2 regions of the Nonomuraea sp. NPDC001831 genome follow, and region 2 is predicted to be linked to the other one. Evidence: predicted binding sites of a transcription regulator. Region 2 holds the regulator's gene; the other holds the start of a gene.

Region 1 (14,364 bases), on a different contig from region 2:
CACGGCGAACCTCGTCCCTGAGACCATCCGGTCCGTCCACGGCGAACCACGTCCCTGAGGCCATCAGCTCCGTCCACGGCGAACCTCGTCCCCGGGCGGTGCGAACCGCGCTCGACCACCCGTCTGAGCTGCCACACTGGAGAGATGTACTCCTCGATGGCCACCCCCGCCGAGGCGCGGGTCGACCTGTCCGCCATCCGGCACAACGTGGCCCTGCTCAAGGAGCGGGCGGGCGGCGCCGAGTTGATGGGGGCCGTCAAGGCCGACGCCTACGGCCACGGGCTGGTCCCCTCGGCGAGGGCCGTCCTCGAGGGCGGCGCGTCCAGGCTGGGCACGGCCTTCGTCGCCGAGGCGCTGGCGCTGCGCGAGGGCGGCGTCACCGCGCCCGTCCTGGCCTGGCTGATCACCCCCGGCGAGCCCCTCGACCGGGCCGTGGCCCAGGACATCGAGCTGTCGGCCGCTCACGAGGGCCTGCTCGACGAGATCGCGGCCGCCGCCCGCCGCGTGGGCCGTCCGGCCAAGCTGCACCTGGAGGCCGACACCGGCATGAGCAGGGGCGGCGCGCCGCTGGCCGCCTGGCCGGGCCTGCTGAGCAGGGCGCTCGAGCTGCGGGCGGAGGGCGTCGTCGAGATCGTCGGCCTGTGGTCCCACTTCGCCTGCGCCGACCTGCCCGGCCATCCGTCGGTCGATCAGCAGCTGGAGGCGTTCGAGAGCGCGCTGAAGCAGGCCGAGCAGGCGGGCGCCGCCGGGTCGTCGGTGATCAGGCACCTGGCCAACTCGGCCGCCGTGCTGACCCTGCCGGCCGCCCGCTTCGACCTGGTCAGGACGGGCATCGCCATGTACGGGCTGAGCCCCGTCCCCGAGCTGGGCGACTTCGGGCTGCGTCCGGCCATGACCCTGACGGCCAGGATCGCGCTCGTCAAGCGCGTCCCTCAGGAGTCGGGCGTCTCCTACGGTCACCTCTACGTCACCGACCACGAGACCACCCTCGGCCTCGTGCCGCTCGGCTACGCCGACGGCATACTCCGGCACGCGTCGGGAAGAGCCGAGGTGCTGGCGGGCGGGCGCCGCCGGAAAGTGGCGGGCCGGGTGTGCATGGACCAGTTCGTGATCGACGTCGGCGACGACCCCTTGTCGCCGGGCGACGAGGTGGTCCTGTTCGGTCCCGGCGACGGGGGCGAGCCGACTGCCCAGGAATGGGCGGATACCCTCGGCACGATCACGCATGAGATCGTGACCAGGATCGGTTCCCGGGTGCCGCGGGTCCACCAGCATGTGACGGCGGGCACTCCGGAGCGGCCATGAGCGGAGAAGGATCGGGGACATGACGACGACAACACGGCGGCGCAGGGTCGGAATCGCCGGCGCGATCGTCGGAGCGGCGTCGGCCGGTGTCGCGGCGGCGGCTCTGGCCAAGCGCTACGCGGTCGGCCGGATCAGGCTGCGGCCCGACGAGGAGGCCAGCGAGCCGTTCGGCGAGCTGCGCGGCAGGGAGCGCACGCTCGTCACCTCCGACGGGGTGGCGCTCCACGTCGAGATCGACGGCCCCGAGGACGCGCCGCTGACGATCGTGATGTGCCACGGCTACTGCCTCAACCTCGAATCGTGGCACTACCAGCGCAAGGAGCTGCGCGAGAACCACCGCCTGGTGTTGTGGGACATCCGCTCCCACGGCCGCTCGCAGCGCGGCACGGCCGACGACAGCACGATCGACCGGCTGGGCCAGGACCTCGCCGAGGTGATCGAGGAGTTCGTGCCCGGCCCGTGCGTGGTGGTCGGCCACTCGATGGGCGGCATGACGATCATGGCGCTCGCCGACAGCCACCCTGAGCTGTTCGGCGACAAGATCCGGGCGGTCGCCCTCATCGCGACCTCGGCGGGCAAGCTGGCCGAGCTGACGCTGGGGCTGCCGGCGATGGTGTCCAAGGCCGTGCACAAGGTCGCGCCGTCCACCGTGTCGCTGCTGGGCAGGAAGGGCTCGCTGATCGACAAGACCCGGCACGCGGGCAGCGACATCGCGTTCCTGATCACCCGCTACATGGGCTTCGGCGACTCCGCGAACGTGAGCCCGACCGTGGTCGACTTCGCCGAGTCGATGATCAGGCAGACCCCCACCGAGGTGTTCGCCGCCTTCTACCCGGCCCTGATGAACCACGACAAGTTGTCCGCGCTGCACGTCCTCGACCCGGTCCCGACCGCCATCGTCTACGGCGAGCGCGACTGGCTGACCCCGCCCGACCACAGCAGGGCCATCGCGGCGGCGCTGCCCAAGGCGCAGGTCACCGAGATCCCCGACACCTCCCACCTGATCCAGCTGGAGCGCCCGGGGATCGTCAACGACGCGCTGCGCGACCTGATCAAGCGAGTGGAGTTGTAGTGCGACTGGCGACAGCGGAGGACATGCGGGCCTACGGCGCCCGCCTGGCGGCCCACCTGCGGCCCGGCGACCTGATCGTGTTGTCCGGCCCGCTCGGCGCGGGCAAGACCACGCTCGTCCAGGGCATCGCCGAGGGGCTCAAGGTGCGCGGGCCGATCACCTCGCCCACCTTCGTGATCGCCAGGGTGCACCCGTCGCTGCGGCAGGGCCCGCCCCTGGTGCACGTCGACGCCTACCGGCTCGGCGGCGACCTGGAGGTCGACGACCTCGACCTCGACGCCTCGCTGGAGGAGTCGGTCACCGTGGTCGAGTGGGGCGAGGGCCTGGTCGAGGGGCTGGCCGAAGACCGGCTGGAGATCCACATCGACCGGGAGACCGGCGACGACGCCCGCCTGGTGACCTTGCGCGGGGTGGGCGAGCGGTGGGCCGACACGCCGTCTGATCCGGCCTAAGGCTAAAACGTCCGTCAATTTCCGGCAAAGCTGTCACCCTTGACGTATCTGGCCGAAGACATAAATCATGATCGTTGGTCAGGGATTCGCCCAGAATTTCTGGGTATCAGGAGGGGCGACATCCACATTTTTGGTGGATGCTGGGTGCAAGACGGCAAAGTGGGGTGCGGCGGTGCTCAGGGTCAGGCGAGTCGCGTACGCGGGTGCCATCATGGTGGTCGGGCTGACCGGGTGTGCGGCCTCGGCCGAGACCACACCGACAGGCACACCGACGGCCACAGCCACGACGTCCACCACTGCAACTGCGACGACCACGGCCACGACCACCGCGACCGCCCCGCCGCCCACCAAGAGGCCGAGCATCGCGGTCCAGGTCAACCCCGACCGGGTCACCGCGGGGGAGACGTCCAAGGTGTGGATCCTGGCCAACTGCCCGCTGCCGTCCGGCGGCCCGGCCCACACCGGCACCGCGACCTCGCGGGCGTTCCTCAACGGCGTCCCGCTCAACCCCGTGCCGGCCGGGTCGGCCACGCCGGCCACGACCGGCAGCCCGGCGAACGGCTCGCCCTGGGTCCGGGGCGAGGCGACGGTCTCCGGCACGGTCAAGCGCGGCTCGTACACCGTCGACGTCAAGTGCGACGGCACCAACGACGTCGGCAAGGCCACGCTCAAGGTGGTCAGGGCCGAGGCCGATCCGACCGGCGTGCCCACCAAGGCGCCCAAGGCGGGCGGCGGCGGCACCTTCGGCCGTGACGTCGACGACGAGTCCTCGATCCCGCTGGGCCCGGCCGGCGCGCTGGTGGCCCTGGTCCTCGTCGGCGGCGCGGTCGTGATGGTCAAGCGGCGCAGCCGGGCTTGACCGATGGCACGTCCAGGACGGGTGGTGCTCGCGGGCGCCGTCACGGGCCTGCTGCTGGTCGCCTTCGGCAAGAGCATGCAGAACTCCTCCACCCCGGCGGCGAGCGTGGTGCCCAAGAGCATCGACATCCCGTCGCTCGACCTTGAGGCCCCGCTGATGAAGCTCGGGCTGAGCAAGGACGGCGAGGTCGAGCTGCCGCCGTACGAGAAGCCGAAGGTGGCCGGCTGGTACAGCGGCAGCGCGGTGCCCGGCGAGAAGGGCGCCTCGGTGATCATCGGCCACGTGGACACCAAGACCGCCCCCGCCGTGTTCTACAAGCTCAGGCAGTTGCGCAAGGGCGAGACCGTCAAGGTGGAACGCAGCGACGGCAAGGTCGTCAGCTTCAAGGTGGACGCCATCGAGCAGGTCTCCAAGGACCACTTCCCGGCCCGGCGGGTGTACGTCGACGACGGGCTCAAACTCGTGACCTGCGGCGGTAAGTTCGACTACGCCAGAGGCGAATATGTCGACAACATCATCGTCTACGCGTCCCGAGCCTGATCATGGAACGATGAGCACTGACCACAACCCGCCGGCGTCCGGCGCCCGCGTGCCCTGGCCAGAGGTCCACCCGCTGGTGCGCGAGGCGGTCGAGGGCTTCCTCGGCGGCCGCGTCGTGGCGGCCGTCACCCAGGAGGGCGGCTTCTCCCCGGCGGCCGCGGTGCGCGTGCGCACCGAGGACGGCCGGCGCGCGTTCGTCAAGGCCGTCGGCCCCGAGCCCAACCCCGACAGCGTGCGCATCTACCGCTCCGAGCTCAGGAACGCCGCCGCGCTCCCCGAGTCGGTCCCCGCGCCGAAGCTGCTGACGGCGTTCGAGCTGGAGGGCTGGGTCGCCCTGGTCTTCGAGGACGTCGAGGCCGTGCACCCCGCGATGCCGTGGCGGCGCGACGAGCTCGACCGGGTGTTCACGGCACTGAAGGAGATGTCCGCCGCGCTCACCCCGTCGCCGATCGAGGCTCCCACGGTCGGCGAGGTCATGGGCGACTCCTTCCAGGGCTGGCGCAAACTGCTCGGCGAGGACACCGCCGGGCTCGACCCGTGGGCGCTGCGCCACCTGCCCGAGCTGGCCGAGCTGGAGTCCGGCTGGGAGACGGCGGCGGCCGGCGACACCCTCGTCCACGCCGACCTGCGGGCCGACAACATCCTGCTCACGCCCGACCGCGTCTACGTGGTCGACTGGCCGTGGGCCTGCCTGGCCGCGCCCTGGTACGACCAGGTGGCCATGCTGCCGTCGGTCGGCATGCAGGGCGGTCCCGCCCCCCATGAGCTGTTCGACGATCCCGACCCGGCGGTCACCGCGGTCGTCGCGGCCCAGACCGGCTACTTCGTCCGGAACGGCCGGCTGCCCGATCCGCCCGGCCTGCCCACGCTCAGGGCGTTCCAGCGGGCGCAGGGAGTGGTCGCGCTGGAGTGGCTGAAACGGCGTACCGGCTGGGTCTGACCCGTCCGGCGGGTAGGCTAAACAGTCGTGCTGGTCCTGGCCTTTGATACCGCGACGCCCGCCGTCACCGCCGCCCTCCACGACGGCGAGCGGGTGCTCGCCGAGTCCACAACGATCGACGCCCGCCGCCACGGCGAGCTGCTCGTCCCCACCATCGAACGCGTGCTGACCGAGTCGGGCGCCGCCCTGCGCGACGTGACGGCCGTCGTCGCGGGCAGCGGCCCCGGGCCCTACACGGGCCTGCGCGTCGGGCTGATGACCGCCCAGGGGCTCGCGACGACGCTCTCCGTGCCCGCGTACGGCATCTGCACCCTCGACGCGGTCGCCTACGGCAGCGGGCTCGGCGAGCCGTTCCTGGTCGCCACCGACGCCCGGCGCAAGGAGGTGTTCTGGGCGCGTTACCAGGACATGCGCACCCGTGCCGACGGCCCGTTCGTCGACCGGCCCGCCGAGGTGCCCGTCGAGGGCCTGCCGGTCGTGGGCGCCGGCGCCGGGCTCTACCCCGACGTCCTGGGCCGCCACGACGCCCCGCCCTACCCCTACGCGGGCGCGCTGGCCGCGCTGGCCGCCGAGCGGCTGGCCGCGGGCGTCCCGCTCGACCCGCCGCGGCCCATCTACCTGCGCAGGCCCGACGCCGTGGTGCCGGGCGCGCCCAAGAGGGTGACGGCGTGAGACTGCGGCCGATGACCGAGGCCGACCTGCCCGCGGTCATGGCGATCGAGCGGGCCACGTTCCCGCTCGACGCGTGGAGCGAGGGCATGATGCGCGGCGAGCTGGCCGACATGCCGCGTTCGCGCCACTACGTGGTGGCCCTGGCCGACGACGAGATCGTCGGCTACAGCGGCATCGCGGTCGCGGCCGACCAGGCCGACGTGCAGACCATCGCCGTGCTGGAGAAGCACCAGGGCACCGGCATCGGCAGCGCGATGCTGACCGAGCTGCTGGCCGAGGCGCGGCGCAGGGGCGCGCGCGAGATCTTCCTGGAGGTACGCGCCGACAACCCGCGCGCCCAGGCCGTCTACCGGCATTTCGAGTTCGAGGAGATCGGCACCCGCCGCCGCTACTACGACGACGGCACCGACGCGATCATGATGAGAAGGAAGCTGGATGGCTGACGCACCCCTGGTCCTGGGCATCGAGACGTCGTGCGACGAGACCGGCATCGGCATCGTCAGAGGCCACACGCTCCTCGCCAACACCATCGCCTCCAGCATGGACGAGCACGCCAGATACGGCGGCGTGGTGCCCGAGGTCGCCTCCCGCGCCCACCTGGAGGCCATGACGCCCACGGTCGAGGCGGCGCTGGCCGAGGCGGGGCTCAAGTTCTCCGACATCGACGCCATCGCCGTCACCGCCGGGCCGGGCCTGGCCGGGGCGCTGCTGGTGGGCGTGGCCGCCGCCAAGTCGTACGCGCTGGGGCTGGGCGTGCCGCTCTACGGCGTCAACCACCTGGCCGCCCACGTGGCCGTCGACCAGCTCGAACACGGGCCGCTGCCCAAGCCGTGCATCGCCATGCTGGTCTCCGGCGGCCACTCCTCGCTGCTGCTGGTGCCCGACGTGGCCGAAGACGTCATCTCGCTCGGCTCGACCGTCGACGACGCGGCCGGCGAGGCGTTCGACAAGGTGGCCCGGGTGCTCGGGCTGCCCTTCCCCGGCGGCCCGCACATCGACCGGGCCGCCCGCGAGGGCTCCGGCACGGCCGTGACCTTCCCCCGCGGCAAGATCGACGACGGCACGCTCGACTTCTCCTTCTCCGGGCTCAAGACCGCCGTCGCCCGCTGGGTCGAGGCGCGCGAGGCGTCCGGGCAGTCGATCCACGTGCCCGACGTGGCCGCCTCCTTCCAGGAGGCCGTGGTCGACGTGCTGACCCGCAAGGCGTTGCAGGCGTGCAAGAAGTACGACGTGCACGACCTGCTGATCGGCGGCGGCGTGGCGGCCAACTCGCGGCTGCGGGCGCTGGCCCAGGAGCGCTGCGACGCGGCGGGCGTGCGGCTGCGGGTGCCCCGGCCGGGGTTGTGCACCGACAACGGGGCCATGGTCGCCGCCCTGGGCTCCGACCTGGTGGCGGCGGGGGTCACCCCCTCGACGCTGGAGATCCCGGCGGACTCGTCGCTGCCGATCACGACGGTCCACGTCTGAGCCCCCGGCGGGACCGGCGGCCTGCGGCCGGCGGTGAGGCGCGGGGCGTGCCCCACCGCCGGGCGGGTCAGTCTTGGGTCCTGGTGGGTCAGTCTTTGGTCCTGGTGGGCCGGAGAAGGGCCTCGGCCAGCGCCAGCATGGTCTCCTCCAGCGCGGCCAGCCGCTTGGTGAGGTCGTCGGTGGCCGGCTGCACGATGCCGCTGACCGTCTCGCTCAGCTCGTCGCGGTCGGGCCGGGAGCGCACCAGCTCGGTCAGCGCGTCGGCGGCGGCCGACAGGCGGTCGGCCTGCGCGCCGGCCTGCGACTCGATGAGCTCGCCGACCCGCTCGGGGATGGCCAGGGCGGCCGGGAGCTGGCTGACGTGCTGGTTCATGGCCTCGATGCGGTCGTCGACCGACTCCAGGTGCTCGCCGGCCTGATCGGCGCGGGCGGCCAGGCCGTTGAGGTGGGTGTCGAGGCCGTTGAAGCGGCTGTCGAGCCCGCTGAACTGGCCGTCGAGGGTGTCGAACCGGGTGATCAGGTGCTCCTCCGCCTCGACCAGCCGCTCGTCGATCGACTCCATCTGGTTGTCGAGCTTGTTGAAGCGGCCCTCGCTGCGCACGGCGGTCTCGGCCAGGCGCTGGTCGGTGGCCGAGGCGCGGTCGTCGAGCGCGCTCAGGCGGCCGTCGAGGGCGTCGAAGCGGTCGTCGTGGCGGACGAGGTGGCCGTCGATGGCGCCCATGCGCTTGCCGAGGCCGCCGAGCTGGCCGTCGACCGAGGTGAGGCGCTTGTCGACGCCGCTGATGCGGCCGTCGACGCCGTCGAGCCTGGTGTCGATGTCGGCCAGGCACTCGTCGGCCGACTCCAGCCGGCTGTCGAACCCGGTGAGCCGGGTGTCGAGCCCCATGAGCCGGCCCTCGACCCGGTCGAGCCGGGAGTCGACGCCGTCGAGCCGCCCGCTGAGCCGCAGCTCGCTCTCCCCGAGCTGGACGGCGAGGTGCTGGTCGGCCTCGTCGAGGCGGGCGGTGAGGCGCTGCTCGACGTCGGCCAGCCGGACCGTGAGCCGCTGGTCGCCCTCGTCGAGCTTGGCGGCCAGGCGCTCGTCGGCGCGGTCGAGCCGTTCGTTCAGGCGCCGGGTCAACCGCTCGTCGGTCTCGTCGAGGCGGCCGGCCAGGCGTTTGTCGGCCTCGTCGAGGCGGGCGGCGATGTGCAGGTCGGTGTCGTCGAGGCGGCCGGTCAGGCGCTGCTCGGCCGCGTCGATCTTGACGGCGACCTGCTGCGACGTGGCCGCGACGCTCTCGGCCAGCTCGCCGACCACGCTCTCGACCCGCTCGGCGCGGCCCGACAGGTCGGCCACCGACTTGTCGAGCCGGGTGAAGCGGCTGGCCGCGGCCTCCATGCTGGAGTTGAGCTGCGTCAGCTTGGCGGCGAAGCCGGACATGTTCTGGGTGATGCCGTCGGTGGTGTCGAGCACCGACTGCAGGCGTTTGAGCGCCTCGTCGACCGCCTCGCCCACGGTGCCCAGGTCCGCCCACAGGCTCGGCAGCTCGGCCACCGGCGCGACCCGGGCGTCGACGTGGCCGATCTTCTCCCCGACGGCGTCGACGTGGTCGCGCACGGCCTCGACGTGCTGGGCCAGGCCCTCCGCCCACATCGGCGGCTTGGCGGTGATGTCGTCGAGCCGCCCGCTCACCGCCTCAAGGGTGCCGCTCAGGCCGCCGAGCTCGCGTTCGCGCACCTCGCGCAGCAGCCACTCCATGCCTTCAAGACGCTGGCGGATCTCGTCGAGCACGGCTCCCTGGGTGCGCTGCTCGTAGACATGGTCCTGGGCGGCGCGCGCGAGGAGGTCTCGCATCCTCTCGGAGATGGCGGACTGGCCGCCTGCCTGAAGAAGGGTGGTGTGGTTGGAATGGTCCACCGAAAGGCTCCTTCGCTCGCCGACGGTCTGCCGCGCAGCGGTGGGATAGGTCCGGTTTGCAGATGAAAGGGCGAGTACGCGGGTTACCGCATAAGGGGGAGAACTCCCGCCCGTCCACCTTAGCCTTTCGATCAAGGTCAGGCGGCGTCGAAGTGAAAGATCGTATTTAGCGGAAGAATGCCCGCTTTGGATTGTTCAGGCAGGTGGGAGGGGGTTACAGATGATAACTGAAGGCTTATCGAGAATGCGGGTCAGGATAATGACGACGGCGTTCTCGCCGGAAAGCCGGAGATCGGCGCGCAGGCGTTCGATGTCGATCGCCGACGCGCGTTTCTTGATGGTGACATTTCCGATCCGGCGTTCGCGGAGAGCGGCGCGCAGCCTTTTCAGCGAGAACGGCATGACCTCGTCCACTTCGTACCCGGAGGCCCAGGGGGTGTGGCTGGGCTCGTCGGCGGTGATGTAGGCGATCATGGGGTCGGGCAGGCGTCCGCCGATCAGCTCGGCCACCTCGCCCACGAGGTGGGCCCGGATCGCGGCGCCGTCGGGCTCGTAGACGTAGCGGCCCATCGGGCCGACCGGCGCCTGGACCCCGGTGGCGGCCAGCGTGTGGCCGCCGGGCAGCAGGGTGGCGCGCCGGACGGGGCCGACCTGGGGGCCGGTCCAGAGGGTGGCCTCCTTGACCTCGCCCTTGTAGGAGACCCATTCGGCCTCCGCGCCCTCGGGGATGAACTCGTACGGGATGCCGGGGGCGACCTTGAGGCAGGCCCGCGGCGCCCGCGCGACCAGGTCGAGCACGACCGGCCAGGGCGGCGAGTAGGCCATGGGGTCGAACGTGCGGCCCTTGCCGCTGCGCCGGGCCGGGTCGGCGAACAGCGCGTCGTACTCCTCGGGCCGGACCAGCGCGGCGTCGCCCACCCGAACCCGCACCCGGTCGGCCAGCCCGAGCGCGTCGGCGTTGGCGCTCGCCACGGCGACGGTCAGCGGGTCGAGGTCGACGGCGTCGACCTCACAGCCGGCGCGGGCGAGCGCCAGGAGGTCGCCGCCGACCCCGCAGCAGGCGTCGATCACCCGCCCGGCGCCCATGCGCCGGGCGCGGTGGTCGGCGACCTCCCGGCGGGTGGACTGCTCCAGGCCGTGCGGGGTGAAGTACATGACCGCGGCGTCCGCGCCGAACTTCGCCGCGGCGCGCTCGCGCAGCGCCGCCTGCGTCAGCGCGGCGGAGGTGAGCGCCGCGTCGTAGGTGCGGCGCAGCCTGGTCGCCGCCGCGACCGGATCGGTCCCGGCCAGCTCCGCGGCCTCGGCGAGCGCCCGCTGCCCGCGCGGGGTCAGCAGCTCGCCGAAGGCGTCGAGATCCATGTACGCACTCCGCTCACAACTCAGGGTCGCTCACAACCAGGGGCCGCTCGCGATTCGGACCGCTCGTGATCCGGGGCCACTCACGACTCGGGATGGCTCACAGGGAGGTGTCGCCGAGGGAGACCAGCAGGCTGCGCAGCAGCCCGGCCAGGGCCTCGCGCTCGCCCCCGGACAGCCCGGCGAGCAGCCGCTCCTCGTTGGCGGCGTGCAGGACGAGCATCTCGTCGGCGACCCTCCTGCCCTCGTCGGTGAGGGCGACCAGCGTCATGCGCCGGTTGTTCGGCGCCGGCCAGCGGTGGACCAGGCCGCGCCGGACCAGGTGGTCCATCCGGTTGGTGAGCGCGCCGGGGCTGACCATGGCCGAGGCGGACAGGTCCTTCATGCACATGGCGTCGGCGCCGCTGCGCAGCAGCGTGGCCAGCATGTCGAACTCCCACGCCTCCAGCCCGTGCTCGGCCAGGAAGTCCTTCACGCCGCGCTCCAGCAGGCGCGAGGCGCGCGAGACCCGGCCGATCACGCCCATCGGGGACACGTCGACGTCGGGCCGTGTCCGCGCCCACTGTCCGAGAATCACGTCCACCGCGTCATCCACGGGGATCACCCTACCAAAGCTTCGATGTTGAAATGTTCGGCATCGTGCGATACTGTCCACGACGTCGAAATGTTCAACGTAGAAGTTTTCGAGGTAGGTTCATCATGAAGGTGCTGGTGCTGGGCGCGACGGGGTACATCGGCGGCGCGGTGGTCGAGCGGCTGGCCGAGCAGGGGCACGAGGTGGCCGTCCTGGTGCGGCCCGCCGCCGACGGGTCGCGGCGCGTGCCGGGCGTGGCGGACGAGCGTCACGGCGATCTGACCGACGTCGCGGGGCTGGCCGCCGCGATCACCCCGGACATCGACGCCATCGTGGTCGCCGCCCAGCTCGGCGGCGACAAGGAGGCCGACCTCGCCGCGATCGGCGTGCTCGCCGCGTCGGGCCGGAAGGTCGTCTTCACCAGCGGCGTGTGGGTGCTGGGCGCCACCGCCGACGGGCACGAGGAAAGCCCGGCCGACCCGATTCCGCTCGTGGCGTACCGGCACGAGATCGAGCAGCTGGTCATCGACGGCGGCGGCTCGGTGATCCGGCCCGCCGTCGTCCACGGGCGCGGCGGCGGCATTCCCGCCATGATGCGCGCGCAGGCCGCCGAGCGCGGCGCCGGCGTCTACGTCACCGATGGCGGCGAGCCGCACACCTGGACGTTCGTGCACGTCGACGACCTGGCCGACCTTGTCGTGGCCGTCCTGGAGAGGGGCGGCGCCCGCGTCTACCACGGCATCAGCGAGGAGGCCGTGCCGGTCGCCGAGGTGGCCGAGGCGGCGGCCAGGTCCGCGGGCGTCAAGCCGCAGGCCGAGCCCTGGCCGCAGGCCGAGGCGGCCCAGGTGCTGGGGGCCGGCTTCGCCGAGGCCCTGGCGCTCGGCCAGCGCATCAGCGCGACACGCACGCGCGCCGAACTCGGCTGGAACCCCTCCCGGCCCGGCGTCGTCGCCGATCTGACCGAGGGTTCCTACGTCTGATCGCTGTGAGCAGACGCGTTCGTGTTGACTGTCAAGGCCCTCTTGCATATGTTTCCTGTTGGCACTCTCACCTTGAGAGTGCCAACGTGCGACGAGGCAGGTCTGACACCCGCGACGGCAGGCCCCGCTGGTCGCCTCTTCTAGATCATTCAAATCTGAAGGGGAGGTCCGATCGTGACGACCGCCACCAAGGTTCCCGTTAAGCCGCTCGGCGACCGCATCGTGGTTCAGCCGCTTGAGGCAGAGCAGACCACCGCTTCCGGTCTGGTCATCCCGGACACCGCCAAGGAGAAGCCGCAGGAGGGCAAGGTCCTCGCGGTGGGCCCCGGCAACTGGGATGAGGACGGCGACAAGCGTATTCCGCTCGACGTCTCCGAGGGCGACGTCGTCCTCTACAGCAAGTACGGCGGCACCGAGGTCAAGTACGGCGGCGAGGAGTACCTCGTGCTCTCCGCCCGCGACGTTCTCGCGATCATCGAGAAGTAAGCCGGTTGTGTCGAGCCCCGGGCGCTCTTGAGGGCCCGGGGCTTTCGACGCCAGGAGAGGACTTTCAGCATGGCGAAGATCCTGCAGTTCGACGAGGACGCCCGTCGCGCGCTTGAGCGCGGTGTCAACGCCCTCGCGGACGCCGTGAAGGTAACCCTCGGCCCGCGTGGCCGTAACGTCGTCATCGACAAGAAGTTCGGTGCGCCGACGATCACGAACGACGGTGTGACCATCGCTCGTGAGATCGAGCTGGAGGAGCGCTACGAGAACCTCGGCGCCCAGCTCGCCAAGGAAGTTGCCACCAAGACCAACGACATCGCGGGCGACGGCACCACCACCGCCACCGTGCTGGCCCAGGCCATGGTCCGCGAGGGCCTGCGCAACGTGGCCGCCGGCGCCTCGCCGCTGTCGCTCAAGCGTGGCATCGACAAGGCCGCCAAGGAGATCAGCGACCGGCTGCTGGCCAGCGCGCGCGAGGTGGGCGACAAGAAGGAGATCGCCAACGTCGCCACCATCTCCGCCCAGGACGCCAAGATCGGCGAGCTGATCGCCGAAGCGTTCGACAAGGTGGGCAAGGACGGTGTCCTCACCGTCGAAGAGTCCAACGCCATGGGCATGGAGCTCGAGTTCACCGAGGGCATGCAGTTCGACAAGGGCTACCTGTCGGCCTACATGGTGACCGACCCCGAGCGCATGGAGTCCGTCCTGGAGGACGCGTACATCCTGCTCACCCAGGGCAAGATCTCCTCCATCGCCGACTTCCTGCCGCTGCTGGAGAAGGTCGCCCAGACCAAGAAGCCGCTGCTCGTGGTCGCCGAGGACGTCGAGGGCGAGGCCCTGGCCGTCCTGGTCACCAACAAGATCCGCGGCACCTTCACCTCCGTGGCCGTCAAGGCCCCGGGCTTCGGCGACCGCCGCAAGGCGATGCTCCAGGACATGGCGATCCTCACCGGCGGCCAGGTCGTCAGCGAAGAGGTCGGCCTCAAGCTGGAGCACGTCGGTCTCGAGGTGCTCGGCACGGCCCGCCGCGTCGTCGTCACCAAGGACGCCACGACCATCGTCGACGGCGCCGGCGACCAGCAGGCGATCGAGGACCGCGTCAAGGAGATCAAGATTGCCATCGAGCAGTCCGACTCCGACTGGGACCGCGAGAAGCTGCAGGAGCGCCTGGCCAAGCTCGCCGGCGGTGTGTGCGTGCTGCGCGTCGGCGCCGCCACCGAGGTGGAGCTGAAGGAGAAGAAGCACCGCCTCGAGGACGCGATCTCCGCGACTCGCGCCGCGATCGAGGAGGGCATCGTCTCCGGCGGTGGCTCGGCCCTCATCCACGTGGGCAAGGAGCTCGACGACCTCGGCCTGACCGGCGACGAGGCCACCGGTGTCGGCGTCGTGCGCCGCGCGCTGGTCGAGCCGGCCCGCTGGATCGCCGAGAACGCCGGCCTGGAGGGCTACGTGGTGACCCACAAGGTCGCCGAGCTGCCCGCCGGCCAGGGCCTCAACGCCGCCACCGGCGAGTACGTCGACCTGATCGCCCAGGGTGTCATCGACCCCGTCAAGGTGACCCGGTCCGCGGTGCAGAACGCGGCTTCGATCGCGGGCATGCTCCTGACGACCGAGGCGCTCGTGGTGGACAAGCCCGAGGAGGAGGCTCCGGCCGCCGGCCAGGGCCACGGCCACGGTCACGGCCACTGACCCGCCTGTTTCCCCCGCGCCCGTACGGCCCGCCCCGGTTCCCTCCGGCGCGGGCCGTCGGCTTTCCATGGACCG
Region 2 (14,364 bases):
TGAGTCGTCGGCTGAGCTGTGTGTCGGCTTAGTCGTCGCCTGAGTCGTCGGCCGGCCGCTCAGGGGCGGGGACGCCGGCCCGGACGGGGCCGCATCAGGACGCCCGCCAGCGCCACCAGGCCGGCCACCGCCTGGGCCGCCAGGAACCCGCCCGTCGCGGCCGGCCCGCCGGCCAGCGCGACCACCGCGGGCAGGCAGCCGAGCAGCGCCAGGTCGGCGCCCGTGGCCGCCCACAACAGCGGACCGGTCGGGACCGCGCCGCCGGGGGTGTCGATGACCGGCATCGAATGGTCGACCGGCCCCCTCCTGGCCATCCGCAACGCCCCGGCCGCCAGCGCGGGCGCGGTGAGCAGCCCGAACATCCACGTGCCGGACGGAAGGCCGCCCACCGCCGCGACGCCCGCCAGGGCCAGGGCCGCCCAGGCGCCGCCCAGCAGGCCGGGCAGCAGCGCCCGAGCCGCCAGCGCCGGACGCGCGCCCACGCCGGTCAGCCTGGCCAGGGCGGGGTTGTCGGCGTCCCGGCGCGCGCCGGACGTGCCGGACGCCGCCACCGCCAGCGCGCCGCCGAGCACGACCAGCCCGAGAGCCGCCGGAGCGGCGCCCGCCTGGGCGAACACGGCGGGCAACGCCGCGCTCGCCGCCGTGGCCGCCAGCCGCCAGGGACGGCGGCCGAGCCGCACCCAGTCCTGCCAGGCCAGCGCGAGCGGCGCGGGCAGCCCCGGCCACGGCCGTGAGACGAGCTTCCTGGCCCGCCAGTGGTTGTCCTCGGCGATCCAGGTCAGCGCGCCGGGATCGAGGGTGACGGCGGCGTCGGTGACGTGCCCGGCCCGGGTGGAGGCGGTCAGCAGCAGCCGGGTGGGGATGGCGGCCAGCGACCCCCACGCCCGGCGGGCCAGCACGGCGGCCAGCGCCGCCATGGCCGACGCCGTGGCGGCCAGCGCGGGCAGGGGCGCGTTCGCGGCGGCCGCGAGCGCCGTCCGGGCCTGGCCGCTGACGGCGACCACGGCCAGCACCAGGAGCGCGACCAGCACGCCGGTCAGCCACAGGTTCCAGGTCGGGGAGGACTGGGCGAGCATCGCCAGCGCCATGCCCGCCACGCTCGCCGCCGTCGCCACCGCCAGCGCGGCCAGCAGCCGCCACACCAGCGCGCCGGGCGCGCCGAGCGCCGCCAGCAGCCCGAGCCCGAGCAGCAGCCCCGCCACCAGCGCGACGACCATGAGCACCCGCCCGGAACGCCCGAGCAGCCGCCGCCGGTCCAGCGGCGAGGTCAGCAACCAGGACGCCTCCGCGGCGGGCACCATCACCGGCCCGGCCGCCCGCGCCAGCGCCAGGCAGCCCGCGAACCCCAGCAGCACCAGCGCGACCCCCGCGCCCGTCCGCCCCGGCTCGACCGTCCCGCCCAGGCCGGAGACCACCGAGGACAGCGGCTGCCCGACCACGGCGAGCAGCATGCACAGCCCGAACAGGCTGACGTACCGATCGACCAGCCCGGCCGGCGCCCGCCCGCGCGCCCGGACGAACGCCCGCACCGACCGCACGCTCACCTCGCCCGCGCTCACCTCGCCCGCGCTCACCGTCCCGCCGCCTTCCCCGTCGGGCCGCTCTCGCGGACGACGGCGTCGTGGCCGCTCATGCGGGCACCCCGGCGGGGGAGACCCGGCGGGCGGCGTCGGCCAGGGCCTGGTCGTGGGTGGCCATCACCACGGTGCCGCCCTCGTCGGCGTACTCCTCCAGGAGTTCTCCGAGCCGGACGCGGAAGGCCGCGTCGAGGCCGCGTTCCGGCTCGTCGAGCAGCAGCAGCGTGCTCGGCCTGAGCAGCGTGGCGGCCAGGCAGAGGCGCTGGCGCTGGCCGGTGGACAGGTTGAGCGGCGGCGCGTCGGCCCGTTCGGTCAGCGCGAACTCCTCCAGCGCCGAGTCCACCGTCATGCGCGCCTCGGCGTAGACGGCGCCCATGAGCTCCAGGTGCTCGCGCGCCGTCAGCCCCGGGTACCAGGCGGGCTCGTCGCCGAGCAGTGCCACCCGGCGCCAGAAGGGCGCGTCGTCGGCGGGCTCGGCGCCGAACACGCGGACCTCGCCGGAGGTGGCGGGCTGGAGGCCGGCCAGGCAGCGCAGCAACGTGGACTTGCCCGAACCGTTGGGCCCGACGACCGCCACGACCTCACCCGGCTCGACGGCCAGGTCGAGGCCCCGGAGCGCCGGATTGCCCCCGAGCTCGACGGACAGGTCCGCGACTTCGATGATCAAACCGCTCACCGTTCGAGCGTAGCCACCCCGCCGGCCGCCCGCGCGACCGGTCTCCGGGGGCTTCCCACGGCCTTCCCGCGGCCTTCCCGCGGCCTTCCCGCGCCTTCCCACGGCTTCCCGCGGCCTTCCCCACGACTCCCCGCGGCCTTCCCGCGGGTCTCCCACGGCTTCCCGCGGCCTTCCCACGGGTCTCCCACGGCTTCCTGCGGGCTTGCCCCACCTTCCCTTGGGCGTGAGAGCCGATTCTGTCGGTGCCGGTCGCTACCTTTGCTGTTCCCGAACACCAGTGCTACTGGAGGGTGACGTGATTGCTTCTGAGCGATTCGAGCGTGCCGCTGTGCTGGGGGTGGCCGTGGCGGAGGAGACCCGGCGGCTGCTGCGGCTTCACCTGAGACCCGCCGAGGTGGGCGGCGACGGCAGGGTGGTGGTCGACGTGCCCTATCCCGACGCGGCGGTGGTGGCGGCGCTGCTCGACGTCGCGGCCGAGTGTTTCGGCGAACGCGGCGGCTCGGTCGAGGAGACCAGGCAGGCGGCCCTGGAGACCCTGTTACAACTGGCCGAGTTCGACGCCGACTCCCAGCTCGCCCGGGTGCCGCCGGAGCCCGGCGACAGGCGCGGGTGACGGCTCGGCGAACAGGCCGAATGGGCACATGTCCGTTGTTCTCCGTCGATAGGCCGAGAAAGCCGGAAAAATCGGTGCGCTCTGTGTCCGTCCGTCCGCTACCGTCGCGGCATGCGCATCCTCTCCGTCAACGTCGGGCGGTCGTTCGACGCGGAATGGGCCGGCAAGCTCGGCCGTACGGCGATCGACAAGCGGGCCGTGCCCCACCGGGTGGCGGTGCTGCGCAACGGCCTGGCCGGCGACGAGCGGGCCGACACGCCCAACCACGGCGCCCCCTCCCATGCCGTCTACGCCTACGCCCGCGAGGACTACGACTGGTGGCAGGGCGAGCTCGGCCGCGACCTGCGCGACGGCCGGTTCGGGGAGAACCTGACCACCGCCGGTCTCGACGTCAACGGCGCCCTCGTGGGCGAGCGGTGGCGCGTCGGCAGCGCCCTGCTGGAGGTCACCGGCCCGCGCATCCCCTGCGTGGTGTTCCGCAACTGGATGGACGAGCCGGGCTGGCTCAAGCGCTTCACGCGGGCCGCGCGGCCAGGGGCCTACCTGGCCGTGGTCGAGCCGGGCGAGCTGGGCGCGGGCGACGAGGTGGAGATCGTCTCGCGTCCGGAGACCGGGATGACGGTGGCGGACGCCTTCCGCGCCCGCCACGGCGACGCCGACGCGCTGGCCCGGGTGCTCGCGGTCCCCGGCCACGCCCCGGAATGGGACGAGCTGGCCGCACGGGCGGGCCGGGCGGACGGCTAGGGACCGCGCGCCCGGCACGGATGGGCGGCTCTCCAGACGGGCAGGGACCGCGCGCCCGGCACGGATGGGCGGCTCTCCAGACGGGCGGAGACCGCGCGCCCGGCCGGGCGTCCGTCTAGCGCAGGACGGTGTACAGGGCCGAGGTGAGGGAGGCGCGGGCGTCGTCCTGGTCGATCGACCACATCATCGAGCCGCCCAGGCCCTTGAGCCGGATGTAGGCCGCCTTCTCCAGCAGCGACGCCGGGTCGTCGTAGGACCAGAACTCGTTGCCGTCGTACAGCCACATCGCGCCGGTGCGCACGTCCCGGTAGCGCTTGCCGGGCTTGGTCGCCAGGTCCTTGTAGTCCTCGCTGCCCGGCCCCCACTTGCCGGCGGCCGGTCCGGTCGCGGGCTGCCAGAGGCCGTCGCCGCCGCCGGTCACGCCGGTCCAGCCCTGTCCGTACGCGGGCACGCCCACGACGATCTTGCGGCCGGGCGCGCCGCGCGACAGGTAGTCGCGGACGGTCTGGTCCACGCTGTACTTGACAGGGTTGGGGTCGCGCCGGTCGTTGAACAGGTTCCCGTTGTGCCCGGTCCGCGATTCCCAGGTGCCGTGCAGGTCATACCCCTGGACGGTGGCGAAGTCGAGCGACCGGAACACCCGGCGCACCTCGAACCCGGCGTCGATCTTCGCGGCGGCGGCCGGGAGGAAGGCGGTGAGCTGCGAGCTCGCCGAGAAGGCCCGGAGCTGGGCGCGCAGTTCCTCGACGAAGAGGGTGAAGTTGCGCCGGTCCTCGGGCCTGATCACGTTCCCGTCGTTGCCCGCCGAGCCCGGCCACTCCCAGTCCAGGTCGACGCCGTCGAACACGCCGGCGCCCGCGCCCGGCTCCAGGCCCGGCAGGTTGCCGCGCAGCCACAGGTCGACGCACGACCGGGCCAGCGCGGACCGCGACTCGGCGGTGAGCACGGCGTCGGAGAAGTACTTGGACCCGGTCCAGCCGCCGAGCGAGATCAGCACCTTGAGGCCGGGGTGCTTGGCCTTGAGCTTGCGTAGCTGGTTGAGGTTGCCGTTGAGCGCCTGGCCCGGCTGGTCGGCGACGCCGTCCACGCTCTGCTCGGCCGGCACCGGGCGCTGCCAGTCGGCCCAGGGGTCGGCCGAGTAGCAGGAGCCCTCGGCGTTGACGAAGCCGAAGGCGTAGTTGAGGTGGGTGAGCTTGGCGGCGGCGCCGCTGGTGTCCACGTCCTTGACGTGGTAGTTGCGCCCGTACACGCCCCACTGGATGAAGTAGGCGACCCGCTTGAATCCGGGATGGGCCTCGGCGGGCACGGACACCGCCGTCAGCCCGAGTAAGAGCGAGAGTGCGAGGACGATCTTCTTCACGGGCGCTCCTGGGGGGTGAACTTATAAGAAACTTTCCTATAAGTTGACGCGATCGTAGAACCGTCACCCCGTGCCGTCAACGACGCGCGCCACCTCCTCGGCGCTGGAGAACAGCCGCCACGCGCGCGCCGGGTCGCCGAACAGCGACAGCACCAGATCGGCCAGCTCCTGCCTGGTCGCGGCCGCCGCGAGCAGGCTGAGGACGTGCTCCGCCGGCGGCCGCAGGAAGGCGTTCGTCCACGCGACGACCGGCTCGGCCGCCACCCACATGCGCCGGGCCGTCTCCCGCGCGAACGCCGCGTCGTACGGCCCGCCCGCCGCGATGGCCTCGGCCGCGATCCAGGCGCAGGCCGAGCCCAGGTTCGCCCCCTGCCCCGTGATCGGGTCGTTGGTGACCCAGGCGTCGCCGATCGCCAGCGCCACGCCGCCGCCGGGCAACTCGGCCACCGCCTCGCGCACGACCGGCGTGATCGCGCCCTGCAGCAGGTCCTCCGGCCCGAGCAGCTCGAACGCGGCCGGATCGAGCTGCTCGGCCAGGCGCGGCGCGTGCTCGGGCAGCAGAGCGAGCAGCGTCTTGCAGAACTCGTCGGCCGGCACCCGGGCCAGCACGTCGAGCGGCCCGCCGGGGATCGCCTCGACCAGGACGCCGCCATGCACGCCCGACCGGGTCATCATCGCCATGGACAGGATCTCGCCGCAGCCGGGCGAGATGTTGAAGCCGAAGGCCGGCCCCGGGTCGAACCCGTGGAACAGGCCGGCGGCCAGGATCCGCTGCGGCGCCTCGTACGGCGACCACGCCGGAACGCGCGGGAACAGCTCGCGCACCGAGCGCCGCCCGGTGGCGACCACCATCAGCTCGTGGTCGCGCGACCAGCGGGCGACCTGGCCCGCGTCCGGCGGGAGGGGATCGACGACCAGCCGGCCGCCCCTGCCGGTGTAGTCGTCCATGAGCGCCGGCAGCAGCACCCGGAAGTCGACCCCGTGGAACGGCTCGCTCACGCGGCCGGTGAACTCCAGCGGCGGATCTCCCTTGATCGACAGGCGGCCGCTGACCAGCAGGCAGCCCGGGTCGAGGAAGTGCAGGCTGCCCAGCTCCCGCTCGCGGTCCTGCGCGCGGCCCATCCTGCCGACCGTGTTCGGCAGCCGCCCGCGGCCCAGGTCGGCCGCGTCGCCCTCGCTGTAGAGCGTGGTCGCGACGCCGAGCTGCTGCAGCCGCAGGGCCAGCGTCAGCCCGGAGATCCCCGCGCCCACGATTCCGACGCCCGTCATGTGCCGCCTCCTTCGATGGCTCTGAGCACATCCGTGAGCAGGCACACTGGATGACGTGCCATCCACCCTGCCCGACGGCGATCCGGCGCCCGCCTCCGGCGAGCTGCCCGACAGCGCGCTGCGCGGGCTCGGCGAGCGCCCGTTCGGCTTCTACGTGCACGTGCCGTTCTGCGTCACCCGCTGCGGCTACTGCGATTTCAACACCTACACGGCCGCCGAGCTAGGGCCCGGCGCCTCCCACCGCGACTACGCCGACACGGTCGTGGCGGAGGTGCGCCTGGCCCGGCGCGTGCTCGGCGACGCCGACCTGCCCGTGGAGACGGTGTTCTTCGGCGGCGGCACGCCCACGCTGCTGCCTCCCGAGGACCTGGCGCGCGTCCTGGCCGCGATCGACGCCGAGTTCGGGCTGCGGCCGGGGGCGGAGGTCACCACCGAGGCCAACCCCGAGTCCGTCGACCCCGCCTACCTCGACAAACTCCGTCAGGGTGGCTTCAACCGGGTCAGCTTCGGCATGCAGAGCGCGCGTGAGCACGTGCTCCAGGTGCTCGACCGCAGGCACACGCCGGGGCGTCCGGCGCGGGCCGTCAAGGAGGCGCGGGCGGCCGGGTTCGAGCACGTCAACCTCGACCTGATCTACAGCACGCCGGGGGAGTCCGACGACGACTGGCGAGCCTCGCTGGCCGCCGCGATCGAGGCCGGGCCCGACCACGTGTCGGCGTACTCGCTGATCGTGGAGGAGGGCACCAGGCTCGCGGCCCGCATCCGGCGCGGCGAGCTGCCGATGCCCGACGACGACGTCGCCGCCGACCGCTACCTGATCGCCGAGGAGATGCTGGCCGAGGCCGGTTTCTCCTGGTACGAGGTGTCCAACTGGGCCACCTCCGAGCAGGCCCGCTGCCGGCACAACCTGCTCTACTGGACCGGCGGCGACTGGTGGGCCGCCGGCCCCGGCGCCCACAGCCACGTCGGCGGCACCCGCTGGTGGAACGTCAAGCACCCGGCCGCCTACGCCCAGCGCCTGGCGGCGGGCGCCTCGCCCGCGCACGCGCGCGAGGTGCTCACCGGCGACGACCGGGCCGCCGAGCGGCTGATGCTGGAGCTGCGGCTGGTCTCCGGCTACCCGCTCGCCGAGGTCGCGCCCGGCGCGCGCACGTCCGTGGCGAGCGCGCTGGCCCGTGGGCTGCTGGAGCCGGAGCCGTTCAGGGCGGGCCGGATGGTGCTCACCCTCAAGGGGCGGCTGCTGGCCGACGCCCTGATCACCGAGCTCATGTGACCAGGCGGATGGCGAACGGGTAGCGGTAGTTCTCGCCCCGGTTGGTGGCGATGGCCGCCTGGACGTGGAAGATCAGCGACACGATCCAGATGATCGGGAACAGCAGCAGGCCGACCAGCACGATCGACAGCACCATCGCCACCGCGTAGCCGATGAACATCGTGATCTGGAAGTTCAGCGCCTCGGCTGCCTGGTCCCTGACATAGGGGGACTCGTCCTTCTTCATCAGGTAGATGACCAGCGGGCCGATCCACGAGACGAGCAGGCCCAGCAGGTGGGCGAGCATGGCCATCGTGGTGTCGTCGCTGCCGCGGCGCGGGCCGAACCGGCCGGGCACGTACGGCCCGGCGGGGTGGCCGTAGCCCTGCTGCCCGTGGCCCGGAGCTTGTCCGTAACCGGGGGGCCGGCCGTAGCCGGGCGGCGGGGGCACGTAGCGGGGCGGCGGAGGCATGGGGCCGGATTGCGGGCCGGGTCCGCTCGGCGGCTGCCGCCCGTAGTCCGGCTGGGAACCCGGCTGCTGCCCGTAGCCGAGCTGGGGGCCGGAGCCCTGGTCGCGGGGCGCGTCGTAAGGCGGCACGTCAGAACGCGGGACGTCAGAACGCGGGACGTCAGAACGCGGCATGTCAGAAGGCGGCACGTCAGAACGCGGGACGTCGGGGGTTGGGTCGTCGGCGGGCGGCGGGTCCTGGCTCATGATGCCTCCGTAACGAAGTCGATCAGTTCCTCGACCCGGCCGAGCAGCTCCGGCTCCAGGTCGGTGTAGGACGAGACGGCGCCCAGAATGCGCCGCCAGGCGTCCGCGGGCTCCATGCGCCAGCCCAGTGCGGCGAGCACGCCCTCCTTCCACGGCACCCCGCGCGGCACGTCGGGCCAGCCCGGGATGCGCAGCACGGACGGTTTGACCGCCTGCCAGATGTCGATGTATGGGTGACCCACGACGAGCACGTGCGGCGAGGTGATCCGGGCCGCGATCCGGCTCTCCTTCGACCCCGGCACCAGATGGTCGACCAGCACGCCGAGCCTGCGGCCCGGCTCGGGGGCGAACTCGGCCACGATGGCGGGCAGGTCGTCGACGCCCTCCAGGTACTCGACGACGACCCCCTCGACCCGCAGGTCGTGGCCCCAGATCTTCTCCACGAGCGCGGCGTCGTGCACGCCCTCGACGTAGATCCGGCTCTCCTTGGCGACCCGCGCCCGCAGCCCCTCCACGGCGATGGACCCGGACGCGCTGCGCCTGGGCCCCGCAGCCGCAGACGCAGCCGCAGCCGCGGCCGCCGGGCGCACCAGCGTCACTGGCCTGCCCTCCAGCAGGAACGCGGCCGGCGCGAGCGGGAACAGGCGGCGTTTGCCGAACCGGTCCTCCAGGGTGACGGCCTCCTTGTCGCAGGCCACCACGGCGCCGCAGAAGCCGCTGTCGGCGTCCTCCACGACCAGGTCGAGTTCGGCGGGCACCTTCGGGATCTTGCCCTTGCCCGGCCGCCGCCAATTACCCGCCAGCACATCACCCTCGTACACACGGGGACCGTAGCAAATCACCCGCTGACCGCAAGGCGCTTACGCGCGCCGCTGCGCCGGACGAGCACGACGACCGTGCCGACGATGCCGATGAGCAGGCCGGCGCCGGGGAACAGGAACAGCGCCGCCACCCCGCCGAACAGGCCGCCCGCCGCGGAGAGCACGTCCCGGCCCACGCCGAAGCGGGCCGACGACTCCTCCTGCGTGGCGCAGGTCAGCTGGTAGTCGCCCTTGGCGGGGGCGTTGACGGCGAGGATCTCCTGCCAGGTGGTGCCGCCGGCGCTGAGCGTCTGGGTGCCGGAGACCTTGACCAGCCTGGCCTGGGCCGGGCCGCCGGAGATCTCGCACTGGTAGTTGACCCGCGTGTCGGTGGCGATGTAGACGGCCGGGCGCTTGGCGGGGTCGATCGCGACCTTCACGCTTTCGCCCGACGCGAACGTGGTCGTCGGGGCCATGTCCGTGACGCTGCTCAGCACGCCGCCGGCGAACACGACCACGCCCACGACGCCCAGCACCACGGCGACCGCCCACACGACGGCGATCCACCACAGGCGCGGCCTGATCGCCTTGCCGTCGATCCTGGCCGGGAACTGCGGCTGCTGGCCGTACTGGTTGTGGGGGCCGTACTGGTTCGGCTGGGCGTACTGGTCGGGCTGGGCGTACTGGTTCTGCTGGCCGTACTGGTTCTGCTGGCCGTACTGGTTCTGCTGGCCGTACTGGGGCGGGGGGCCGTACGGGGCGGACGGCTGTTGCTGCTGGTAGGGCGGCTGGCCGGGCTGCTGCGGCTGGTACGGCGGCTGGGCGTGCTGGTTCTGCTGACCGTAGTAGGGACCCTGCCCCTGGGGCGGTCCGTACTGCGGGGGCTGGGAATTGTCGGTCATGCGGCAAGTGTGAGGCCTGTCGCTTGTAAGCCGCTAGCAACAGGATGGGACCTGGTGTTATCGCACCTTGTGGGCGAGAGCCGTACACTTGGCACTCGGGAACACGGAGTGCTAGACCTGTCGTTTCCCTGTTAGGCAGAGGCAGGAGGTGAGCACGTGCTCGACGAACGGAAGCTTGCGGTGCTCCGCGCCATTGTCGAAGACTACGTGTCCACCAACGAACCGGTGGGCTCCAAGGCGCTGGCAGAGCGCCACAACCTCAAGGTCTCCCCGGCAACGGTCAGGAACGACATGGCCGCTCTGGAGGAGGAGGGCTACATCACCCAGCCGCACACCAGTGCGGGCCGCGTGCCGACGGACAAGGGCTACCGCCTGTTCGTCGACCGGCTCTCGCAGGTCAAGCCCCTGTCGGGGGCCGAGCGGCGGGCGATCGAGACCTTCCTCGCCGGCGCGGTCGACCTCGACGACGTGGTCTTCCGCACCGTGCGGCTGCTCGCGCAGCTCACCCGGCAAGTCGCGGTCGTGCAGTACCCGACGCTGACCCGTTCCACGGTCAGGCACGTCGAGCTGGTCCCGCTCAACGACCGGCGGGTCATGCTCGTGCTGATCACCAACACCGGGCGCGTCGAGCAGCGCGTGATCGAGCTGCCCGAGGTGGTGGAGGACGACCGCATCGCCCATCTGCGCGCGGTGCTCAACTCCTGCCTCGACGGCTGCGGGCTGAGCAACGTCCCCGAACTGGTCGCCGACCTGCCCGAGCGGCTGCCCGCCGAGGACCGGCCCGCCGTGGCCACGATCCTGTCGGTGCTGCTCGAAACCCTCGTCGAACGCCATGACGAGAAGATCGTGTTCGCCGGCGCGGCCAATCTCGCGGGCGCCGACTTCGCCACCGGCCTGCGCGACGTGCTGGAGGCGCTGGAGGAGCAGGTCGTGCTCATGCGGTTGCTCGGCGAGACATCCACAGACACCCCGTCCGCGCTCACCGTGCGCATCGGCTCGGAAAACCCCTACCTTCGCGGCACGTCCATCGTCGCAACCGGATACGGTTCTGGCGACAACCAACTGGCCCGGCTCGGCGTGCTGGGTCCCACGAGGATGGACTACCCCGTGACGATGGGCGCCGTACGCGCGGTGGCACGCTACGTCAGCCAGATCCTGGCTGCATCTTAAGAGGTCGATAAGTGGCAAACAGCGACTACTACGCCACCCTCGGGGTGCGCCGTGACGCCAGTCAGGACGAGATCAAGAAGGCCTACCGCCGCCTCGCCCGCGAGCTGCACCCCGACGTGAACCCCGATCCTGAGACCCAGGAGCGGTTCAAGGAGATCACGCAGGCCTACGAGGTGCTGTCCGACCCGAACAAGCGCCAGATGTACGACCTGGGCGGCGATCCCTTCGGCGGCGGCGCGGGTGCGGGAGCGGGCGCCGGCGGCTTCGGCGCGGGTTTCCCCTTCAGCGACATCATGGACGCCTTCTTCGGCACCGCGGGCGGCACCCGCGGTCCGCGCTCGCGCGCCAGGAGGGGCCGCAACGCCACCATCCGGGTCGAGCTCGACCTGCGCGAGACGGCGTTCGGCACCACCCGCGAGCTGGTCGTGGACACCGCCGTGCTGTGCGAGGTGTGCCACGGCGCCGGCGCGGCCCCCGGCACCCACCCCGACACCTGCGACATGTGCAACGGGCGCGGCGAGATCTCCCAGGTCACCCGCTCGTTCCTGGGCCAGGTCATGACCTCGCGGCCGTGCCCCCAGTGCGGCGGCTTCGGCAGCATCATCCGCCACCCCTGCCAGGAGTGCTCGGGCGACGGCCGGGTGCGCACCCGCCGTACGATCAAGGTCCGCATCCCCGCGGGCGTCGAGGACGGCACCCACATCCAGCTCGCCGGCGAGGGCGAGGTCGGCCCCGGCGGCGGCCCGCCCGGAGACCTCTTCCTGGAGATCGTCGAGCGCGCGCACGAGATCTTCGAGCGGCGCGGCGACGACCTCCACTGCACGGTCCAGATCCCGATGACGGCCGCCGCGCTCGGCACGATCCTCGCCGTCGAGACGCTCGACGGCTCCGAGGAGATCGACGTGCGCCCCGGCACCCAGTCCGGCCAGGTCATCACCATGTACGGGCGCGGCGTGCAGCGGCTCAACGAGTCCGGCAGGGGCGACCTGCTCATCCACGTCAACGTCGAGACCCCGATGCGGCTCGACCAGACGCAGGAGGACCTGCTGCGCGAGCTGTCCAGGCTGCGCGGCGAGGAGCGGCCGCCGGGCAAGTTCGCCCCCGGCCAGCAGGGTTTCTTCTCCCGCCTGCGTGACGCCTTCAACGGCAGGTGACGATCACCCGTGACCGTCCCCGTGTTCCTCGCCGAGGACCTCGACGGCGCCGAGCTCACGCTCGACGGCCCTGAGGGGCGGCACGCGGCCTCCGTGCGGCGCCTGCGCGCCGGCGAGCGGGTCGACCTGACCAACGGCGCCGGCGACGTCGCCGAGTGCGTGGTGCGCGAGGTGTTCAAGGACGCGCTCGCGCTCGACGTGCTCGCCCGCTACACCGTCGAGCCGCCCGCGCGGCGGCTCGTGGTCGTCCAGGGGCTGCCCAAGGGCGACAGGGGCGAGCTGGCCGTCGAGATGATGACCGAGGTGGGGGTCGACGTGATCGTGCCCTGGGCCGCCTCGCGTAGCATCACGCAGTGGAAGGGCGACAAGATCGCCAAGGCGCTGGGCCGGTGGCGCTCGACGGCCCGCGAGGCCGGCAAGCAGGCGCGCCGGTTCCACCTGCCGCAGGTGGCCGATCTCGCCTCCACCGCCCAGGTCGAGGGGCTGCTGGCCGACGCGGCGCTGGGGCTCGTGCTGCACGAGGAGGCCGCCGAGCCGCTGTCGAAGGTGGCGCTGCCGCCCGGCGGCGACATCGTCGTCGTCGTGGGGCCCGAGGGCGGGGTCTCGGAGGAGGAGCTGCGCAGGTTCGCCCCGGCCAAGGCGGTGCCCGTGCTGCTCGGGCCCACCGTGCTGCGCACCTCCACGGCGGGGGTGGCGGCGGCGGCCGTGCTGCTCGCGCGCACCGGGCGCTGGTGATCCAGGCTCAGGGTGTGGTGTGCGGCACGTCCACCAGCGGGCTGCTCAGGTCGCTCGGGCCGGTGGGCGGGTCGTCCGGCGGGCACTCGTCGGAGGGGCACGACGTCGGCGTGTCGGTCGTCTCCGGCGGGGTCGGCGTGGGGGTCGGCGTGATCTCGGGGCACTCCTGGCCGACGGCGGGCTCGCCGCTCGGGCAGGGCGTCGAGGACGGCGTCGGCGACGGCGTGGGCTGCCTGGTCGACCTGGCCGTCTCCGAGGGCCGATGGGTCTCGCTGTGGCTCGGCGGCACGACCACCGCGGGCGGCGGCTCGGCGCTGTGACTGCCGGGCCTGGGCGGCGTGGACAGCCTGGTCGAGGAGTTGCCGGGGGTGGTGGTCGAGTTGTCCACCACCTTGACGGGCGTCTCGAAGATCTGGGAGCGCAGCCCGGGAACGACCATCACGATCGTCCCCGCCACCAGCACGGCGCTGACCGCCGCCGCGCCCGCACGCCACCAGAACAGGTTACGGACGCCGCGCCGCTCGATGCGGGCGCGGATGATCTGCAGTCCTTCCGGCGAGGGCACGACCGCGTCCGCCTCCGCGCGGAGCGCACGGCGCAGGACGTCGCCGTACTCGTCGGGGGGCTGGGTCATGACATCTTCTCCAGGACGGACCGCAACGCGGCCATTCCACGGGCGGTGTGGCTCTTGACCGCGCCCTTGCTGATGCCCATGGCGTGGGCGATCTCAGCTTCGGACAGATCTCCGTAATAACGCAGAACCAGTGCTTCTCTCTGTCGGGTCGGCAGGGCGCGTAACGCCTCAATGACGGCGGAGCGTTCCAGCTCGCCGATCGCGCCGTTCTCGGCGCTCGGGGCGTCCGGCAGGCCCTTGGGGGCGTATTTCTCGACGACCGCGCGGTGACGCAGCACGGAACGGGACCGGTTGACGACAGACTGACGCAGGTAAGCGAGTGCCTTGTCGGGATCGCGCAGTCTGCGCCAGGCGCCGTGAATGGCGACGAACGCGTCCTGCACGACTTCCTCGGCGGTTGCCATGTCACGCACCAGCAACACCGCGAGACGCACCAATGACCGGAAGTGCGCGCTGTAGAGCGCGGTCACGGCCATGTCGGCATCCCACCCGACCGGCACCGCCCCCATCGACCTGTCGGCCAGCAGGGTTTCGGTGGTCACATCAGTGGGACGCGCGGCCTTCCCAGAGGGTTTACTCTCTTCCGGTTCTGAAGGTTTCCCCGGTTCCTTAGGGTGCATTACCCAGTCGTGTTCCTCGCCAGGTGGCGCTCGCCCGACCCTGAATCATCTTTTTTGCTCTGAAGTGTCGCATACTCACCCTAACCGCGCGGATCTTCGGGCGCACGACACCACGGATTACCGATTCGCAACGGACTGCCGAA

What was found. Region 2 encodes HrcA, which represses chaperone genes, less so after heat shock. Its sites were predicted from a motif close to TTGGCACTCTCNNNNNGAGAGTGCCAA; they were not measured.
Region 1: the regulator HrcA is predicted to act here: its motif matches at 12,173-12,199, upstream of groES (co-chaperone GroES).

What each region holds. Positions count from the first base shown of each region.
Region 1 is NZ_JBIATU010000002.1:1,103,042-1,117,405, reverse strand. It holds gene ACFYYW_RS10710 (NAD(P)H-hydrate dehydratase) at 1-21, shown strand, start outside; gene alr (alanine racemase) at 157-1,305, shown strand; gene ACFYYW_RS10700 (alpha/beta hydrolase) at 1,325-2,377, shown strand; gene tsaE (tRNA (adenosine(37)-N6)-threonylcarbamoyltransferase complex ATPase subunit type 1 TsaE) at 2,377-2,829, shown strand; gene ACFYYW_RS10690 (hypothetical protein) at 3,041-3,688, shown strand; gene ACFYYW_RS10685 (class F sortase) at 3,692-4,228, shown strand; gene ACFYYW_RS10680 (phosphotransferase) at 4,239-5,168, shown strand; gene tsaB (tRNA (adenosine(37)-N6)-threonylcarbamoyltransferase complex dimerization subunit type 1 TsaB) at 5,196-5,840, shown strand; gene rimI (ribosomal protein S18-alanine N-acetyltransferase) at 5,852-6,283, shown strand; gene tsaD (tRNA (adenosine(37)-N6)-threonylcarbamoyltransferase complex transferase subunit TsaD) at 6,276-7,307, shown strand; gene ACFYYW_RS10660 (hypothetical protein) at 7,396-9,141, opposite strand; gene ACFYYW_RS10655 (methyltransferase domain-containing protein) at 9,400-10,563, opposite strand; gene ACFYYW_RS10650 (MarR family transcriptional regulator) at 10,661-11,155, opposite strand; gene ACFYYW_RS10645 (NAD-dependent epimerase/dehydratase family protein) at 11,260-12,114, shown strand; gene groES (co-chaperone GroES) at 12,286-12,600, shown strand; gene groL (chaperonin GroEL) at 12,670-14,289, shown strand.
Region 2 is NZ_JBIATU010000003.1:927,697-942,060, reverse strand. It holds gene ACFYYW_RS15090 (DUF6297 family protein) at 60-1,574, opposite strand; gene ccmA (heme ABC exporter ATP-binding protein CcmA) at 1,630-2,253, opposite strand; gene ACFYYW_RS15080 (hypothetical protein) at 2,549-2,866, shown strand; gene ACFYYW_RS15075 (MOSC domain-containing protein) at 2,978-3,610, shown strand; gene ACFYYW_RS15070 (glycoside hydrolase family 18 protein) at 3,726-4,970, opposite strand; gene ACFYYW_RS15065 (styrene monooxygenase/indole monooxygenase family protein) at 5,034-6,239, opposite strand; gene hemW (radical SAM family heme chaperone HemW) at 6,295-7,512, shown strand; gene ACFYYW_RS15055 (DUF4870 domain-containing protein) at 7,505-8,089, opposite strand; gene ACFYYW_RS15050 (DUF3097 domain-containing protein) at 8,203-9,027, opposite strand; gene ACFYYW_RS15045 (DUF456 domain-containing protein) at 9,045-9,908, opposite strand; gene hrcA (heat-inducible transcriptional repressor HrcA) at 10,065-11,078, shown strand; gene dnaJ (molecular chaperone DnaJ) at 11,090-12,232, shown strand; gene ACFYYW_RS15030 (16S rRNA (uracil(1498)-N(3))-methyltransferase) at 12,242-12,967, shown strand; gene ACFYYW_RS15025 (hypothetical protein) at 12,975-13,601, opposite strand; gene ACFYYW_RS15020 (SigE family RNA polymerase sigma factor) at 13,598-14,110, opposite strand.